DNA from 4 places in the Desulfolutivibrio sp. genome. Region 2 is predicted to be linked to each of the others. Evidence: predicted binding sites of a transcription regulator. Region 2 holds the regulator's gene; each other region holds the start of a gene.
The links. The regulator sigma-54, encoded in region 2, starts transcription at its own class of promoters, with help from an activator protein. The targets are predictions, from matches to a motif close to CTGGCACGGNNNNTGCTT.
Positions count from the first base shown of each region.

Region 1: the regulator sigma-54 is predicted to act here: its motif matches at 2,865-2,882, upstream of nifH (nitrogenase iron protein).
Region 3: the regulator sigma-54 is predicted to act here: its motif matches at 1,819-1,836, upstream of V3572_RS14790 (ammonium transporter).
Region 4: the regulator sigma-54 is predicted to act here: its motif matches at 2,119-2,136, upstream of V3572_RS05720 (DUF5320 domain-containing protein).

Region 1 covers NZ_JAZHDB010000088.1:3,813-8,388, forward strand. The annotation lists gene nifD (nitrogenase molybdenum-iron protein alpha chain) at 1-912, opposite strand, end outside; gene V3572_RS06815 (P-II family nitrogen regulator) at 979-1,353, opposite strand; gene V3572_RS06820 (P-II family nitrogen regulator) at 1,364-1,693, opposite strand; gene nifH (nitrogenase iron protein) at 2,001-2,825, opposite strand; gene ftsH (ATP-dependent zinc metalloprotease FtsH) at 3,301-4,576, shown strand, end outside.
Region 2 covers NZ_JAZHDB010000066.1:66,109-70,684, forward strand. The annotation lists gene V3572_RS05115 (CTP synthase) at 1-512, shown strand, start outside; gene V3572_RS05120 (KdsC family phosphatase) at 559-1,080, shown strand; gene rpoN (RNA polymerase factor sigma-54) at 1,226-2,659, shown strand; gene hpf (ribosome hibernation-promoting factor, HPF/YfiA family) at 2,711-3,256, shown strand; gene V3572_RS05135 (PTS sugar transporter subunit IIA) at 3,324-3,776, shown strand; gene rapZ (RNase adapter RapZ) at 3,891-4,576, shown strand, end outside.
Region 3 covers NZ_JAZHDB010000204.1:2,633-7,208, reverse strand. The annotation lists gene V3572_RS14795 (glutamine synthetase family protein) at 78-1,415, shown strand; gene V3572_RS14790 (ammonium transporter) at 1,944-3,308, shown strand; gene V3572_RS14785 (P-II family nitrogen regulator) at 3,319-3,660, shown strand; gene V3572_RS14780 (hypothetical protein) at 3,916-4,176, shown strand; gene V3572_RS14775 (cation:proton antiporter domain-containing protein) at 4,341-4,576, shown strand, end outside.
Region 4 covers NZ_JAZHDB010000077.1:6,018-10,593, forward strand. The annotation lists gene V3572_RS05710 (ATP-binding protein) at 1-794, opposite strand, end outside; gene V3572_RS05715 (ATP-binding protein) at 782-1,744, opposite strand; gene V3572_RS05720 (DUF5320 domain-containing protein) at 1,744-2,073, opposite strand; gene V3572_RS05725 (sigma-54 interaction domain-containing protein) at 2,268-3,602, shown strand; gene V3572_RS05730 (hypothetical protein) at 3,760-4,179, shown strand; gene V3572_RS05735 (NifB/NifX family molybdenum-iron cluster-binding protein) at 4,226-4,576, shown strand, end outside.

The DNA.
Region 1 (4,576 bases), on a different contig from region 2:
CCGAAGCGACTTGGCCGTGGCCTCAGCCCCGATGAAGTTGATCTTCATCCAGGGGATGCCGAACTTGGTCTCCATCATCTCGGCCACGTAGTTGAGCGAACGGTGGCACATGACGGTGTTCAAGTCGGCGTGGTGGGCCTGGCGGAACTGGGTGATGGTGGAGTTGCCCGAGAAGGTGGCCAGAAGGGTGATGCCGCACTTCTCGAAGATGCGCTCGATCTCGAAGGCGTCGCCGCCGATGTTGTATTCGCCAAGCAGGTTGATCTTGTACTTGCCTTCGACCGGGGTATCGTCCGTGCCGATGACGTGCCGAAAGATCTGGTTGTTGGCGATGTGGTGCCCGGCGGACTGGGAGACGCCCTTGTAGCCCTCGCAGGAGTTGGCGAACACGGTGATGCCCAGTTCCTCCTGCATCTGGCGGGCCACGGCGTGGATGTCGTCGCCGATGAGCCCCACGGGACAGGTGGCGAAAACCGAAATGCTCTTGGGCTTGAAGTTGTCGTAGGCCTCCTTAATGGCCGCGCGCAGCTTCTTTTCGCCGCCGAACACGATGTCGTTTTCGGTCATGTCCGTGGAGAGGCAGTAGGGGATGTAGTTGTCGCCATCCTCGCCCGCGTCGGTCTGGTTGCGGCGGGTGAGCCAGGAATAGTATCCGCAGCCGATGGGGCCGTGGGTCAGGTTGACGATGTCCCGGGTGGGCCCCAGAACCACGCCCTTGCAGCCGGCGTAGGTGCAGCCGCGCTGGGTGAGGATGCCGGGGATGGTGCGGACGTTGGCCTGGATGACGGGAATGGCCTCGCCGGACTCGGCCCCTGGGACGATGGCCTTGTCGCGCTTGCGGGCGACCTTGGTGGGCATCTTGTCCAAGAGCTCTTTTTTCAGCTCTTCCAGGTTTTTGGGAGTCGTGCTCATCTTCATAACCTCGTTGGTCTGTATTTCCTTATCCGGTCTGGCCGTGGGCGATGGCGGCGCGGCGCATCAGGAAACGGCGGCCTCGCCAGCCTCGCCCGTGCGCACCCGAACCGAATCGCCGATGGGCATGATCATGATCTTGCCGTCGCCGGCCCGGCCGGACTTGTTCACGCCGATGATGGTGTCCACGACCTTTTGCACGTCGGCGTCGGGAACCACCACGGTGACCATGCGTTTGGGGTACAGGCGGCCCTTGGTTCCGAGAAGGGCGATGGCCTCCTCGTTGCCCTCGGCCGCGCCTTTGAGGACTTCCTGATTGATCAGGCCGCGTCCCCGTCCCAGGCACTCCAGGGCCACGAAGGCCGGCAGGCCTGCATCGGCCAGGGCCTTTTTGGTCTGGTTCATCTTGTTCATGCGGATGATCGCCATGACTTCCTTCATGACCGTCTCCTTAGGATTCCTTCGTGCCGGAAGATATGGTGTACATCTCCTCCACGGGGCTGACGAAGATCTTGCCGTCGCCGAAGGAGCCCTGCTTGCCGGTGCGGGCGCTCTCCATGATGGTCTTGATCACGTAGTCCTTGTCGTCGTCCTTCACCACGCAGATGAGCATGACTTTGGGGATCTCGTCGTAGTGGATCTCCCCGATCTTTATGCCGCGCTGCTTGCCGCGCCCGGCCACGTTGAACTTGGTCACGGCCGGGAATCCGGCGTCCATGAGGGCGGAAAGGACGTCGTCGATTTTCTCGGGGCGCACGATGGCTCTCACCATGGTCAGCATGTGATGTCTCCTTGTCGGTTTCCGTTGCGGCCCTGTGGGGGCCGTGTCCCGCGCGGCATTTTGTGAATTTTGCCGCAAGCCTGGTCGCGCGGGGCCGAAAAAAAGCTCCGGCCATCTTCGTTTCCATCATAAATGTGGTCGAAATTCCCGCCGCGCTTTTCGCCCCTGCGCCGCAGTCGGCAACAAAGGGGCGTCTCCCCTGGTGGGCTGTCGCGGGGAGCGGGCCTCTCGCCGCGCCCCCCGCCACGATCACGAGGGAGGTCAATCCGCGATTTCAAATAACGCCGCTGTCTGGAATCAGGCGTCCCTAGTTGGCGATGCCGAAATCGATGAGCATCTTTTCCAGCTTGTTGATTTCCAGGGGTTTGGGGATGACGAACATCTCGTTCTGGTCGATCTTTTTGGCCAGGGCCCGGTATTCGTCGGCCTGGGGATGGGTCGGATCGTAGTCGATGACCGTCTTGCGATGGATCTCGGCCTTCTGCACCATGTTGTCGCGGGGCATAAAGTGGATCATCTGGGTGCCCAGCTGGCGGCACAGCTCCTCGATCATCTCTTTCTCGTTGTCCACCTTGCGGCTGTTGCAGATGATGCCGCCCAGGCGCACGCCGCCGGTGTCGGCGTATTTCACGATACCCTTGCAGATGTTGTTGGCGGCGTACATGGCCATCATCTCGCCGGAACAGACGATGTAGATTTCCTCGGCCTTGCCGTCGCGGATGGGCATGGCGAAACCACCGCACACCACGTCGCCCAGGACGTCGTAGAAGGCGTAATCGAGCTTTTTGTCCGCTTCGTAGGCCCCGAGTTGTTCGAGCATGTTGATGGAGGTGATGATGCCCCGGCCCGCACAGCCGACGCCGGGCTCGGGACCGCCGGATTCGGTGCACATGATGCCGCCGAAGCCTTCCTTGAGGATGTCGTCGAGCTCCACGTCCTCGCCTTCCTCGCGAAGGGAGTCGAGGACCGACTTTTGGGCCAACCCGTGCAGGAGCAGGCGGGTGGAGTCGGCCTTGGGGTCGCAACCCACAACCATGATCTTTTTGCCCATCTCGGCCAGTCCGGCCACCGTGTTCTGTGTGGTGGTGGATTTGCCGATGCCGCCCTTTCCGTAAATCGCTATCTTGCGCATTGGAGTACCTCCCGTCGCGGTGTGAGTGATGCGCTTTAGGGGCAAGAGGCGTGCCAATGCCGGTTTTTTTTGTGAAATGTTTAAATAACAGGATGTTGATCGAAGTTTGGGCCAGGTTCCGACAGGCCTGAGGCCAGGGAGCGGCTACAATTCTGTAGGGCTTGTGCCGACAAAAATGTAGGATTTATGCCCGGTGCGGAGTGGGGTCGACACGGAAAGCAGGTCTTTGGAGGGCGTGGCGGGGTAGGAATGCGCCCCTTTCTGCGAAAAAACCGAGGAAGGCGGTTGCCGAACCGGCGTTGCGGAGTTATTTCCCGTACGATGCCCTGGTGTCGCGACGGCGGACAGGGGGCCAGGGCCTGGTTTTTGCGCGTGGACAGACCCGTCCAGCCCATGATACGCTGAAAAATGCTCTACGCGGCATCCGTATTCCGCACCCAACCCCGGATCATGAAATCCCCTGGAGGATCACGGTTTGAATAGTTTCGCGAAAAACATCATGCTTTGGGCGGCCATCTCCCTGGTCATGGTCGTCCTGTTCAATCTTTTCAACCAGCCCCAGTCGCCCAGCGCCAAGTTCTCCTATTCCGAGTTCGTTCAGAAGGTGACGGCCGGTGAGGTGGTTTCTGTAAAGATTCAGGGCCGCAAGATCAGCGGCGTGACCTCCGACGGCAGCAAGTTCATGACCTACACCCCCGAGGATCCGGGCATGGTGGGCATGCTCATGCAGAACAAGGTGCAGGTCATGGCCGAACCCGATGAGGAATCGCCCTGGTACATGACGCTGCTCATTTCCTGGTTCCCCATGCTGCTTCTGGTCGGGGTGTGGATCTTTTTCATGCGACAGATGCAAAACGGCAGCGGGAGGGCCATGTCCTTTGGGCGTTCCCGGGCCCGGATGATCTCCCAGGAGTCGACCAAGATCACCTTCGACGACGTGGCCGGGGTGGACGAGGCCAAGGAAGAGTTGTCCGAGGTGGTGCAGTTTCTGTCCGATCCCAAACGGTTCACCCGCCTGGGCGGGCGCATCCCCAAGGGCGTGCTCCTGGTGGGCTCTCCGGGCACGGGCAAGACGCTTCTGGCCCGGGCCGTGGCCGGTGAGGCCGGGGTGCCGTTTTTCTCCATTTCCGGTTCCGACTTTGTGGAGATGTTTGTGGGCGTGGGCGCGGCCCGGGTGCGCGACCTGTTCCTGCAGGGCAAAAAAAGCGCCCCCTGTCTTATCTTCATCGATGAAATCGACGCCGTGGGCCGCCAGCGCGGGGCAGGCCTGGGCGGCGGGCACGACGAGCGCGAACAGACCTTGAACCAGCTTTTGGTGGAGATGGACGGCTTCGAGTCCAACGAGGGGGTCATCCTCATCGCCGCCACCAACCGCCCGGACGTCCTGGACCCGGCCCTGTTGCGCCCGGGACGTTTCGACCGCCAGGTGGTGGTGCCCACCCCGGACGTGCGCGGCAGAAAGCGCATCCTTGAGGTCCACACCCGCAAGACCCCGCTCAATTCCGGCGTGGATCTGGAGGTCCTGGCCCGGGGGACGCCGGGCTTTTCCGGCGCGGACCTGGAGAACCTGGTCAACGAGGCCGCGCTTCAGGCCGCCAAGGTGGGCAAGGACCACGTGGCCATGGAGGATTTCGAGCACGCCAAGGACAAGGTGCTCATGGGCAAGGAGCGTAGAAGCCTCATCCTCTCCGACGAGGAGAAACGGACCACGGCCTATCACGAGGCCGGCCACGCCCTGGTGGCCCGGGTGC
Region 2 (4,576 bases):
ACGTGCTTGGCCTGGAAGGGGCCAATTCCGAGGAATTCGATGTGACCACGGCCCATCCGGTCATCTATCTCATGAAGGAATGGTTCGATTTCCGCACCAAGAAGATCGAGCGCCGCGAGGCTGACGGCGATATGGGCGGCACCATGCGCCTGGGGGCCTATCCCTGTGCGGTCAAGCCCGCCACCAAGGCCTATGCGGCCTATGGGGAGCTTGAAATCTCCGAACGCCACCGGCACCGCTACGAATTCAACAAGGTCTACGCCAACCAGTTCGAGGAGGTCGGCCTGTCGTTTAGCGGCCTGTCCCCGGACGGCGAACTGGTGGAGATCGTTGAGCTGAAAGACCATCCCTGGTTTCTGGGCTGCCAGTTCCATCCGGAATTCAGAAGCAACCCCATGCGCCCCCATCCCCTGTTCCGGGAATTCATCAAGGCCGCCGTGGCCCGGCGCGAGGCAGGCCACGGCGCTTCCACGTCCGAAAAGTGCCCTCCGTGTCCGGCGGCCAAGGCATGATCCGTCGTGCATCCCGGCCCGGGACGTCATGCGGTGGAGCCAGGCCATGGACCTGATGTCCCGGGCGCGCCGGATCGCGCTTCTGGTTCTGGATGTGGACGGGGTCATGACCGATGGCGGACTTGTGTATGACGCCGCCGGGGCCATCCGCAAACGCTTCCACGTCCATGACGGCCTGGGCATCAAGCTGGCCCAGGAGGCGGGCATCGAAGTGGCCATGGTCAGCGGCCTGGACCAGGGGGCGGCCGCCGCCAGGGCCAGGGAGTTGGGGATTGCCGAATACCACGGCGGCCATCTGCGCAAGCTGCCGATCCTGGAGGACATTCTGGCCCGCAGGGGCCTGGCCTTTGAACAGGCGGCCTTTCTGGGCGACGACTGGGTGGATGCCCCGGTCATGGCCCGGGTGGGGCTGCCCATGGCCGTGGCCGACGCCCAGCCCGAAATTCTGGGCATGGCCCTGTGGATATCCCGGCGTCCGGGAGGACAGGGGGCCGTGCGCGAGGCCATCCGTTTTCTGCTTTCGGCCCAGGGAAAACTCCAGGGGCTGTGGCGAAAATGGGAGCGATAGCCCCGGGGTCTGCGAGTTGCCAGGGCGCGGCGTCTGTGTCATAAATCGCACTACGCAGGCGGCCCAGGCCGTAGGCGTGACGCGGGCGGATGCTGTCTCGCCCGCATGATCTTCAATCGAGAGCACAAGGTACAAACGAGATTCCATGGCGCTGGAACTGCGGCAACAACTCAAACTTTCGCAGCAGTTGGTGATGACTCCCCAACTGCAGCAGGCCATCAAGCTTCTGCAACTGTCCAGGCTGGAGCTCATGGAGAGCATCCAGCAGGAATTGATGGAAAACCCTCTCCTTGAAGAAGTTCTGGAGGAGGAGAAGGGCGACCGGCAGATGGCCGAAGACGATCACGCCCCCAAGCCCGGCGGCGAAGATACGGCCATCGAAAAGGAGCTGATCAAAAACGCCGAATGGGACGACTACCTGGGCGATTTCGCCAGCACGCCGGTCCAGTCCCACCTCCGCGAGACGGAAATTCCCGAGGACGGCATGGCCTTCGACGCCCGCCTGTCCTCCAAGCCCTCCCTGGAAGGCCATCTGGACTGGCAGATGCGCCTGTCGCACTTCACGCAAAAAGAACTGGCCATCGGCGAGGCCATCTGCGGCAGCCTGGATTCTTCGGGATATCTGTCGGCCACGGCCGAGGAACTGGCCCACATGACCGGGACCACGCCGGAAGAGGTGGAGGCCGCGCTGTACAAGGTGCAGCGGTTGGACCCCGTGGGGGTGGCCGCCCGGAGCCCCCGCGAATGCCTGTTGGTGCAGATGGAGGTTCTGGGCCTGACCGATCCCATCCTTGTCGAGATCGTCTCGGAGCATCTGGAAGACCTGGAGGCCCGCCGCTACAAGCCCCTGGTGAAGAAGTTCAAGATCACCATGGAGCAGCTCAAGGTCTATCTGGACACCATTCAGAGCCTCGATCCCCTGCCGGGGGCAAGCTTCGGCTCAAGCGAGCCCATCTTCGTCAGCCCCGACGCCTACATCTACAAATATGGCGACGATTTCATCATCCTGCTCAACGAGGACGGGATGCCGCGTCTCCAGCTCAATTCCATGTATCTCGAAGACGTCATTCCCAAAGGCGACAAGGATCGGGACTACATCCAGGACAAGAAGCGGTCGGCGGAGTGGCTCATGAAGAGCCTTTATCAACGCCAGCGCACCCTTTACAAGGTTCTTGAGAGCATAGTAAAATTTCAGCGGGGATTTTTTGAAGATGGCGTGAACAAGTTGCGTCCGCTCATCCTCAAAGATGTGGCGGAAGACATCAGCATGCACGAATCCACCGTGAGCCGCATCACGTCCAACAAGTATACGGCCACGCCCCACGGCATCTTCGAACTCAAGTTCTTTTTCAACAGTTCCCTGGAGCTTGACGACGGCAGCACCGTGGGTTCGGAATCGGTGAAGGCCACCATCCGGCAGCTTATCGCCGCCGAAGACCCGAAAAAACCCATCAGCGACGAGGCCATCGCGGACATCCTCAAGGAGCGGTTGCAGATCAACATCGCCCGCCGCACCGTGGCCAAGTACCGCACGGCCATGGACATCGCCTCGTCATCCAAGCGCAAGGAAATGTTTTGATTCGCCCGTCACGCCGTGATCCGTCACGGCCGAACATACAGGAGGCGCCCCATGAACATCACGTTCAACTTCAAGAATTTCGAACCATCGGATCATCTTCGCGATTACGCCCGCAAGCGTTTTGACAAACTGACGAAATACATGACCAACACCGATTCCTCCGAGCTCCAGGTGAATCTGAGCGTGGAGAAAACCCGGCAGATGGCGGACATCGTTTTCACCGCAGACCTGTTGCACATCTCGGCTCACGAAGAGTCCGAGGACATGTATTCCACCATCGACCTCATCCTGGACAAGCTCGAGGCCCAGGTGCGCAAGATGCGCGAAAAGCAGAAGGACCGTCGCAAGCGCGCCGAATCCGTGCGATCCGACGTCATCAGCTTCACCGATTCCGCGTCGGGCCCCCGGGAGCGGACCATCATCGAGTCCGAGCATTACCAGCCCAAGCCCATGTCCGTGGATGAAGCGGCCATGCAGTTGGACACCCTGGGGTACGAGTTTTTGGTGTTCCTCAATTCCGAGACCGAGCGGATAAACGTCATCTACCGCCACAAGAAGGGCGATTTCGGGCTCATCGACCCTGGCACCGGCAACTGACGCCGAAAAAAAACGTCCGGGCCATGACCGCATTGGCGGGGAGGTCTTCGGGGAGTAACGCGAAAAAATGAAGCTTGAGGAGTATCTGCGGCCCGAATTCGTCCTGGACGATATGCGGTCCGTACACAAATCCGACGTGTTGGCCGAACTGGTGGCCCCCATCGGCGTGGCCTTTGAAGACTTCGACGTGGACAAGGCCCACCGGGTGCTTCTGGAACGCGAGGCGCTGGGGACCACCGGCATCGGCGACGGCGTGGCCATTCCCCATGGCAAAATGCCCGGACTGTCGCACATCATCATTGTCGTCGGCCGAAGTCTCACGGGCGTCAACTTCGACGCCCTGGACTTTAAGCCGTGCCGTCTTTTCTTTCTGGTCATTGCGCCGGAACATGTGGCCGGGATGCATCTGCGCATCCTGGCCCACATCTCCCGGCTGCTTTCGGAAGAAAGCTTCCGCGAGGCCTTTTTGCATGCCGAGGGACGGCAGGGGCTGTGGCGGGTCTTGACCGAGGCGGCGTAACGCCCTGTCGTGATCCCTGCGCCTGACGGCACGGCCGGGGCGGGTGTCGCCAGAGGCCGTGCCGGTGTGGTGCGACGGTGTGTGTTCTCCGAAAGCGGGAAAGGGGAGACGGCCATGTCCGAACATGTCTTTCCGGTCATCATCCTCACCGGCCTTTCCGGATCGGGGAAGAGCAGCGGGCTCAAGATTTTCGAGGATCTCGGCTTTTTTTGCGTGGACGGCCTTCCGGTCAGCCTGACGCCGGTTCTGATCAAGCTTTTTGCCGGACAGGCCGAAACCCGCTATCGCGGGTTGGCCCTGGGCATGGACGTGCGCCAGGAGGATTTGGACCGGGAGTGGGGCGAGGCCCTGGCCCAGATCAAAAACCGCAGCGCCGACATTCAGATCGTCTTTTTCGAGGCCGACACCAAGGAAATCATCCGCCGCTACGCCACCACCCGGCGGCCGCATCCCCTGGAAAGCAGCAGTCTCGGCCTGGAACGCGCGGTGCATGTCGAACGTGAACGCATGTCGCCCCTGCGCGACGCTGCGGACCTGATTCTGGACACCACCAATTTCTCCATCCATGACCTGCGACGTACCCTCCAGGAGAAGTGGAGCTTTTTATCCGGGAAAAGCGGCCACCTCAAAATTCACATCATGTCCTTCGGCTTCAAGTACGGGCCCCCCGGCGAGGCGGATCTCATCTTCGATCTGCGATTTCTTCCCAACCCCTATTTCGACGCCGCCTTGCGCCCCCTTTCCGGCAAAGACCCGAAAATCGCCCGATACGTCCTGGGCGGCGAACCGGGATGCACCTT
Region 3 (4,576 bases), on a different contig from region 2:
TTTTTAAGAACCCCCACGCGCACATCGTCCGGTTTTCCAGTCCGGACCAAACCACACATTGACGGAGGAAGAAGAATATGGCGGTATTTAATTGCAAAAACGCTGATGACGTGCTCAAGGCAGTCAAGGACTACAATGTTTCGTTCGTGCAGTTCTGGTTCATCGACATCCTGGGCGTGCTCAAAAGCTTCCAGGTGACCCCGCGCGAACTGGAAGTCGCCTTCGAAGAAGGCATGGGCTTCGACGGTTCGTCCATCACCGGGTTCACCAAGATTCAGGAAAGCGACATGGTCGCCTTCCCCGACCCCACCACCTTCCAGTTGGTGGCCTGGCGTCCGTCCGACCGTCCCGTCGCCCGCCTGTTCTGCGACATCCGGCTTCCCGACGGCACCCCGTTCGTGGCCGATTCCCGCTATATCCTGAAAAAGATGGCCAAAAAGGCCGCCGACCTGGGGTACACCTACTATGTCGGCCCGGAACTGGAATTTTTCCTGTTCGCCAACGCCAACGAGCCCAAGATCCTGGACCTCGGCGGCTACTTCGACGCCCCGCCCCGCGACATGGCCAATGACGTCCGCCGCGACATCATTTTCGCCCTGGAGAGCATGGGCATCGCCGTGGAATACAGCCACCACGAAGTGGCCCCCAGCCAGCACGAGATCGACCTGCGCTACAACGAGGCCGTATGCATGGCCGACATGGCCATCACCTACCGCGTGGTGTGCAAGGAAATTGCCCGCAAGCACGGCTGCTACGCCTCGTTTATGCCCAAGCCCCTGTTCGGCGAGAACGGCTCGGGCATGCACGTGCACCAGTCCCTGTTCAAGGGCTCCAAAAACGCCTTCTTCGACGGCGCCGACCAGTACCACCTGAGCAAGGAGGCCAAGAGCTACATCGCCGGGCTTCTCAAGCACGCCCCCGAGTTCAACCTGATCAACAACCAGTGGGTCAACTCCTACAAGCGCCTGGTGCCCGGTTACGAAGCCCCGGTGTACATCGCCTGGGCCCGCCGCAACCGTTCGGCGCTTATCCGGGTGCCCATGTACAAGCCCGGCAAGGAAGCCGCCACCCGCATCGAACTGCGCAGCCCCGATCCCGCCTGCAACCTGTACCTGTGCTTCGCGGCCATGCTCGGCGCGGGGCTTAAGGGCATCGCGGACGGATACGAACTGGCCTCCCCCATCGAAGAGAACATCTTCAAGATGAGCGAGGCCGAGATGGCCTCCAAGGGTATTTCCTCCCTGCCCGGCAGCCTGCGCGAGGCCATCGACCATCTGGAAAAAAGCGCCCTGATGCGCGAAGTCCTGGGCGACCACCTGTTCAATGCCCTGCTCGACAACAAGAAGGCCGAGTGGGACGCCTACCGCATGCAGATCACCGAATGGGAAATCGAGCGCTACCTGCCCATTTTGTAGTCCGCATGAACCTGATCCGACATTGCCAGGCCGTCCCCTCCGGGGGACGGCCTTTTTCTTTTCGCCCGCCCCCTCGGCGGCGGCAAGGACGCAGCGCCCGCCCCGGGCGGCTACGCGCTGCTGACCTGTGGCGGGATACGCCGTTTTCCGAATGAGCGGCGGTCGTGTCGCCTCTTTTGGCTGGGCAGCCGTTTGCCGCCTCGGATCGTGCGGCGCGGACATTCGCCCGGCCCGTGCCCTTCCCAGCCTCGGGGGCGCGGCGTTTCCCCTGGCGCATGGCGCGGTTGCCCGCAGGCGGAGCCCTTTCAAACAAAAATGTAGGACGAAAAGCCACACTGGCTACGTTATTGTAGGAAACGTCGTCATGCTAAATAATTATCTTATTATTACAAGTTGTTACAGCTTGGCTTCATTCTTGCTTTTAATGGACTGTTTGAATGCCCGCGCGTATGCGGCGCGCGCCCTTCGGGGAGCGGCGTGTGGTGGCCCGGTTGAGCGGGAAAACAATTTTTCGAGGAGGTAGGGTTTATGAAACGGAGATGGACACTCTCCACAAAGGCGTTGACGGTCGTGGGTCTGTCGGCGCTGGTCGCGCTGGTTCTCCCCAGCGCTGGTTTCGCCCAGGATTCGGCGCCTGAATTTTTGTCCCAGCAAAACGGCAACGTCATGTGGACGCTCATTGCCGCCATCCTGGTCATGTTCATGCAGGCCGGTTTCGCCATGGTCGAGACGGGTCTGACCCGGGCCAAAAACGCCGGCAACATCCTGATGAAGAACATGTTCGACTTCTCGGCTGGAAGCGTGGCCTTTTTCCTGGTCGGCTTCGCGCTGATGTTCGGCGACGACATCGGCGGCTTCATCGGCTTTTCCAACTTCGGCCTGTCCGAGGCCAATACGGCCGACGCCGACGGCCTGTGGAAGTACACCTTCTGGTTCTTCCAGTGCGTGTTCGCAGCCACGGCCGTGACCATCGTGTCCGGGGCCATCGCCGAGCGCACCAAGTTCGTGTCCTACCTCTTTTTGAGCTTCCTGGTCACCGCCGTGGTCTATCCCATCTCCGGCCACTGGATATGGGGCGGCGGCTGGCTGTCCAAGCTTGACGCGCCCATGATCGACTTCGCCGGGTCCACCGTGGTCCACTCCGTGGGCGGCTGGGTCGCCATGGCCGGGGCGCTGGTTCTTGGACCGCGCATCGGCAAGTACACCAAGGACGGCGTGGCCCGGGCCATTCCCGGCCACAACCTGCCCCTGGTGGCCCTGGGCGTGTTCATCCTGTGGTTCGGCTGGTTCGGGTTCAACCCCGGCTCCACCACCGCCGCCACCGGCGCCATCGGCCTTATCGCCGTGACCACCAACCTGGCCGCCGCCATGGCCGCCCTGTCCGCCATGACCACGGCCTGGCTGCGCTACGGCAAGCCTGACGTGTCCATGAGCCTAAACGGCGTCCTGGCCGGCCTGGTGGCCATCACCGCCGGTTGCGCCAACGTCTCCCCCATGGCCTCGCTGATCATCGGTTTCGGCGCAGGCATCCTGGTTGTCCTGTCCATCGAGTTTCTGGACAAGGTGCTCAAAATCGACGATCCCGTGGGCGCCATCTCGGTCCATGGCGTGTGCGGCGCCTTCGGCACCCTGTGCGTGGGCCTGTTCGCCAGCCCGGACTTCGGCGGCACGGCAGGGCTCTTCTACGGCGGCGGCATCAGCCAGCTCATCACCCAGATCATCGGCGTGGGCGCGGTCTTCGTGTGGGCCTTCGGCAGCGGTCTGGTGCTTTTCGCCCTGCTGAAAATCACCGTGGGCATCCGCGTGACGGCCGAGGAAGAGCTCAAGGGTCTGGATCTGACCGAGCACGGCAGCGAAGCCTACAGCGGCTTCCAGATCTTCATCACCGAATAAGGGGGCTACCATGAAACTGATTATCGCCTACTTCAGGCCTGAACAGCTCAATGCCGTCAAGCAGGCCCTCTACGCCATAAACGTCCACAGCATGTCCGCCACCAACATCGCCGGGTCCGGACGTCAGAAGGGCTACACCGAGACCTACCGCGGGGTCATGATCGAGGTGAACCTGCTCAAAAAGGTGCGCATGGAAGTCGCGGTCAAGGACGAGAAGGTCGCCGAAACCATGGACGCCATCAGCGCCGGGGCCCAGACGGGCAAGGAAGGAGACGGCATGATCTTCGTCCTGGACATCGCCGACGCCCGCCGCATCCGCACCGGAGAGACCGGGGCCGCCGTCTTCGGATAACCGTACAACATCCCGCCAGAGCAAAAACCCGGGGTGGACGCCAGTCCCCCCGGGTTTTCCTGTCCTCCCGGGCGGCGGCGCAAGGTCTCGGCTTTGCGCAAAACCGGGGCCTCCCCGCCAGCCCGAAAGGACGCCGCCGCCTCCGGGATTTCCATTTTTGCGCCCGGAAAACATTTTACGCCCGCCCCGACCCGATGCTATGATGAATGAGTCCGCCATCCGCGACCGACAGACCCCTGCGGCAAGGAGCGTCCCGTGACCGTCGAATGGGAAAAGCACGACGACACCACCTATTTCATCAATCTGGCCAAGGCCCTCCTGGTGGCCGTGGTCTTTGACCGCATGGGCACGCCGGGCTGGAAGGTCCAGGTGGGCAAGCGGTCCCTCAAAGACAAGTTCGCCACGGCCGACGACGCCAAGAAGATCGCCCTGGCCTATGCCGAGCGCATCCTGAATCAGTGCCGGGAGGAACTCGAAACCATCAAGGCCTCCGAACACCCTCCCAAAAAGGCCTGATCCGGGGCCTTGGCGGCCGTCGGCGCCCGACGCGCTCCCGGGCCATAACCGAGTGTGAACCGTGCCCGCCTGCCGCCTTCCTGGCGGCGGGACTTCCCGTAGCAGCCCGTCGCCGCATGGCGCGCAGGCATTGACAACCTTTTTTCCAGGATGCCTTTTTTCCTATGGAATTCGGACTGCTCAAAGAAATCGTCGTCATCTTCTGCCTGTCCATCGGGGTCATCTTCCTGTGCCACAAGATCCGGATACCGGCCATCGTGGGCTTTCTGCTCACCGGAGTCCTGGCTGGGCCGCATGGACTGGGCTTTGTGGACTCGGTGCACGAGGTCGAAACCGTGGCCGAGATCGGCGTCATCCTGCTCCTTTTCACCATCGGCCTGGAGCTGTCCATCTCGGAACT
Region 4 (4,576 bases), on a different contig from region 2:
ACCAGTTGGGCCGCGACAAAGGCCGGATCAAAGGGAAGCTCCCCCAAAACAGCGATCCCCGACTCCCCGCAAAAAGACGCCAGCTCCCGGGTCAGTTCCGGGCAGACGTCGGCCTTGTTGAGGATGGCGGCGCAGGGGATGCCGAAATGCCTGGCCAGGGCGTGGACCCTTTTTATGTCATGGACCGCCGAGAGCGTGGGCTCGGCCACCATGAGCACCGTGGAGGCCCCGCCCAGGGAGGCGATGACCGGACAGCCGATGCCCGGGGAACCGTCCACCAGCAGGATTTCCCGGCCAAGCCTCTCCGCCTCGGCCCGGGCCGCCTTTTTCACTATGGACACCAGTTTTCCCGAATTCTCCTCGCCCATGCGAAGCGCCGCATGGACCATGATCCCGGCCCGGGTCTCGGACACGAACCAGTCCCCGGATACGCGGGGGCCAAGGGTCGCGGCCCCGGCAGGGCAGACGTAGGCGCAGACCCCGCAGCCCTCGCAGGAGGCCTCGATCACCCGGAAAGCCTCGTCGATGGCCCCGAAACGGCAGGCCTCGCGACACAGGCCGCAGGACTGGCACAATTCGGCGTCGATGGCGGCCTTGTCCCCGCCCAGGAATTCGTGGCGCTCCCGGATGGCGGGGGCCAGGACCAGATGCAGGTCGGCGGCGTCCACGTCGCAGTCGGCCAGCACCGGAGGCCCGCCCGGAAGATCGCTTTTCGCCGCGCACACGGCCAGGGCCGCCGTGACGCTGGTTTTTCCCGTGCCGCCCTTGCCGCTTAACACCACTATCTCGCGCATGACGCTTCCTTTTGTCCGGCGCTGGCCCGGGTCCGGTCCTGGACCGTGGCCAGGACGGTTTCCAATACGGCCCGTATCTCAGGGAACGTCCGCGCCAAAAGCCCGCCCCGGGCCGAGGCCCGGGCGGCCTCCAGGCTGCCGGGGATACGCCCCAGAAGCTCGATGCCTTCCCGCTCAAGGTAGGACAGCACCCGGTCGTCGCCCATGCCGTCGCGGTTGATGACCACGCCGTGGGGCAATCCGAGGGCCCGCACCAGTTCCACGGCCAGATTCAGGTCATGCAGCCCAAAGGCCGTGGGCTCGGCCACCAGGATCACGTAATCGGCCCCGGACACGGCCGCGATGACCGGGCAGGCCGTGCCCGGCGGACAGTCCCATATCTGAAACGGCGCATCGCAAACGGCCTGTTTCACGGCCTTGATCAGCGGCGAGGACATGGCTTCGCCCACCCGGGAAAGCCCCCCCGCCATGCGGATGTGGCCGGATACGCCCTGGCGCACCACGCCAAGCTCGCGCACGTCCTCGGCCACGGCCCCGGCCGGACAGGCCAGCTTGCACAGGCCGCAGCCATGGCACAACTCCGGGAAAAGCATGATCTCCCCGGCCATGCGGATAAGCGCCTTGAACCGGCACAGATCCAGGCACGTCCGGCAGGACTCGCCCAGGCACCGGTCCTGGTCAAACCGGGGGATGGGCAACAGGGCCTTTTCCTCGCGCTCCCAGACCGTGGACAAAAAGACGTGGGCGTTGGGCTCCTCCACGTCGCAGTCGGCAAAGACCACCTGCTGCCCCGCCTCGGCCGCAAGCACGGCCAGATTGACGGCGACCGTGGTTTTTCCCGTCCCGCCCTTGCCGCTGGCGACGGCGATTTTCAGGGTCGTCCCGTCCGTGTCCCCGGCCCGGGAGGGCAGCCCTCCCGGGGCCGGGTCGTTTTCGCGTGGCGTAGCCATCAGCCCTCCTGGCCGATTTTTTCCCGGGTGCGGGCCAACTCGGCCTCAAGCCACACCAGGTAATCCCGAGGGGCCATGGCGGCCTCGGGCTCGGCCGGGCTCTGGCCCATTCCCTGGCCCTGGCCCATTCCCTGACCCATGCCCATGCCCTGGCCCATGCCCCGGCCCATCATCTGGCCCCCGACGCTGCGACGGCCCATGCCGCATCTGCGTCCCTGTCCCATGCCGCGGCCGACCACCACTCCTGTCCCGGTCTGGGCGCACATGCCGCGACCTCCGCCGGTGAACGGCCCATTGCCCTGCGGTCCGGTTCCATTAAATCCTGGCATGATCATGCCTCCTTGGTGTTTTGTGTTGTTGTGTCGCCTCTTAAAAAGCATTTCGCATGCCAGGAAAAAATGGTCCGGAATTTGGACAAGTTGAAAAAAGCGGTGTAGGATTCAAATCAAATAGGACGAATTTTTCGCCCACGTCAGGCCCCCATACCCGACGCATTTTCAGCCCAACCCCGCGCGAGACCGCCATGCAGTTCCCCAAAAACATCCCCTGCCAGGCCGTGATGGAGTCCTTGGCCGACGGCGTGTTCACCGTGGACCGGGACTGGACCGTGACCTCTTTCAACCGGGCCGCCGGAGAGATCATCGGCATCGCCCCCGAGGCCGCCGTGGGCCGCAAATGCTGGGACGTGTTCCACTCCAGCATCTGCGACGGGGCCTGCGCCCTGAAACAATGCATCGCCACGGGCGACTCCCTGTCCAACACCTCCATTTTCATCGTGCGCCCCGACGGGGAGAAAATCCCCATCAGCATCAGCGCCTCGCCGCTGCGCGACGCCACCGGAACCATCGTGGGCGGCGTGGAGACCTTTCGGGACATCTCCGAGCTGCAACGCATGCGCAAGGAGCTTCAGGGCATCGCCACCCTGGACGACATCGTGACCAAAAGCCGCCGCATGGCCAGGATGCTGGAGATACTGCCCAAGATCGCGGCCAGCGGATCGACTGTGCTGATCCTTGGCGAATCCGGCACGGGCAAGGAGCTTTTCGCCCGGGCCATCCATACCCAAAGCCCACGCCGGAGCGGGCCTTTTGTGGCCGTCAACTGCGGGGCCATTCCGGGCGAGCTTCTCGAATCCGAGCTCTTCGGCCACGCCAAGGGGGCCTTCACCGACGCCAAGACCGCGCGCAAGGGCCGCTTCGCCTCGGCCAAGGGCGGCACCATCTTTCTGGATGAGATCGGGGACATGCCCCTGGCGCTTCAGGTCAAGCTGTTGCGCGTGCTCCAGGAAAAGGTCTTCGAGCCCCTGGGTTCGGATGCGCCCCAGGCCGCCGACGCCCGGGTGGTGGCGGCCACCAACCGGGATCTGGAGGCCATGGTGGCCGAGGGAACCTTCCGCCGCGATCTCTTCTACCGGCTGGGGGTGGTGCGCCTGGTTTTGCCCCCCTTACGCGAACGCCCCGAGGACATCGCCCTTTTGACCGCCCATTTCATCGCGGGCCAAAACGCCGTGCAGGGCAAAAACGTGCTGGGGGCCAGCCAGGAGGTCATGCGCCTGCTTTTACATCACGACTTTCCCGGAAACGTGCGCGAATTGCAAAACATCCTGGAATACGCCTTCATCCTGTGCCCGGGCGGCCAGATCGGCCTGGAGCATCTGCCGGACTATCTGCGGCCGTCCGGCCCCTTGGGGGCCGAGGTCCGCCCCCCGGCCGAAGCGCCCACCATGCGCGCGGCCAAGCATGCCGCCGTCATGGCCGCCCTGGCCCGGCATCAGGGCCGCCGCATGGCGGCCTGCCGGGAGCTTGGCGTCACCAAGGACACCCTGCGGCGCATCCTGGAGCTGGGACCAGGGGCGTAAAATTCGTCCACCATGTTCCGATATGGCGTATTTTTCGTCCTTACCAACCGTACACCATCTGCCGGGTTTCTTCATCTCTTTGATATAGCGCACTCTTTTTCAACGGCACGGCAAATGCTAATGGTTCGTGAAACCCGTGCGATGCCATGTACCCACTATGAATGAAAAAACGCCAGCCACACCCCGCCCCTGCCTGGTCTGCCTGGCCTGCTACGAGGACCGACTGGCGTCGCTTTTGGAAACCGCCTCCAGCCTGCGTCTGTTTCGGATAGCGGGAGGGGGGGCGACGTTTGCCGGGGAATGTCTCATGCCAGGGGAAGGCCTGCCCGGACTGCCCGGGGCGCTTCGCCGGGCCGGTGTGAACCGGCTGGTCTGCGGCGGAGCCACCTGCCGGTGCGTGGAGATGTTTCTGTCCGCCGGAATCCGCATGGACCCCTGGATCGCCGGACAGGTGGACGAGGTCTTGGACGCCGTGGTCCACGACCGGGTGTCCGCCCTGCGCGCCCCGGGCATCTGCCCGCGCCGGGCGGCGGGCGGACGCGGAACCGGCGGACACGGGACCGGACGCCGCTCATAACGTCAAAACCGCCCTTGCGGCATCATCCATGCCAAGGAGACAGCACATGAAAATCGCCATCACCACCGAAAAGGCCTCGCTGGACAGCCCCCTGGACCCCCGTTTCGGACGGGCGGCCGGATTTTTCGTCCACGACATGGAATCCGGAGAGAGCACCTTCGCCGCAAACACCCAGAACCTGTCCCTGCCCCAGGGTGCGGGCATCCAGTCGGCCCAGACCGTGGCCGGGCTGGGGGTGGGCGCGGTCATCACAGGCCATGTGGGCCCCAAGGCCTTTTCCGCCTTGCAACGGGGCGGCATCGCCATTTATCTGGCCCAGGACGTCACCGTGGGCCAGGCCATCGAGGCCTTCCGGGCCGGAACGCTGACCCCGGCCGGGGCGGCGGACAAGGACGGA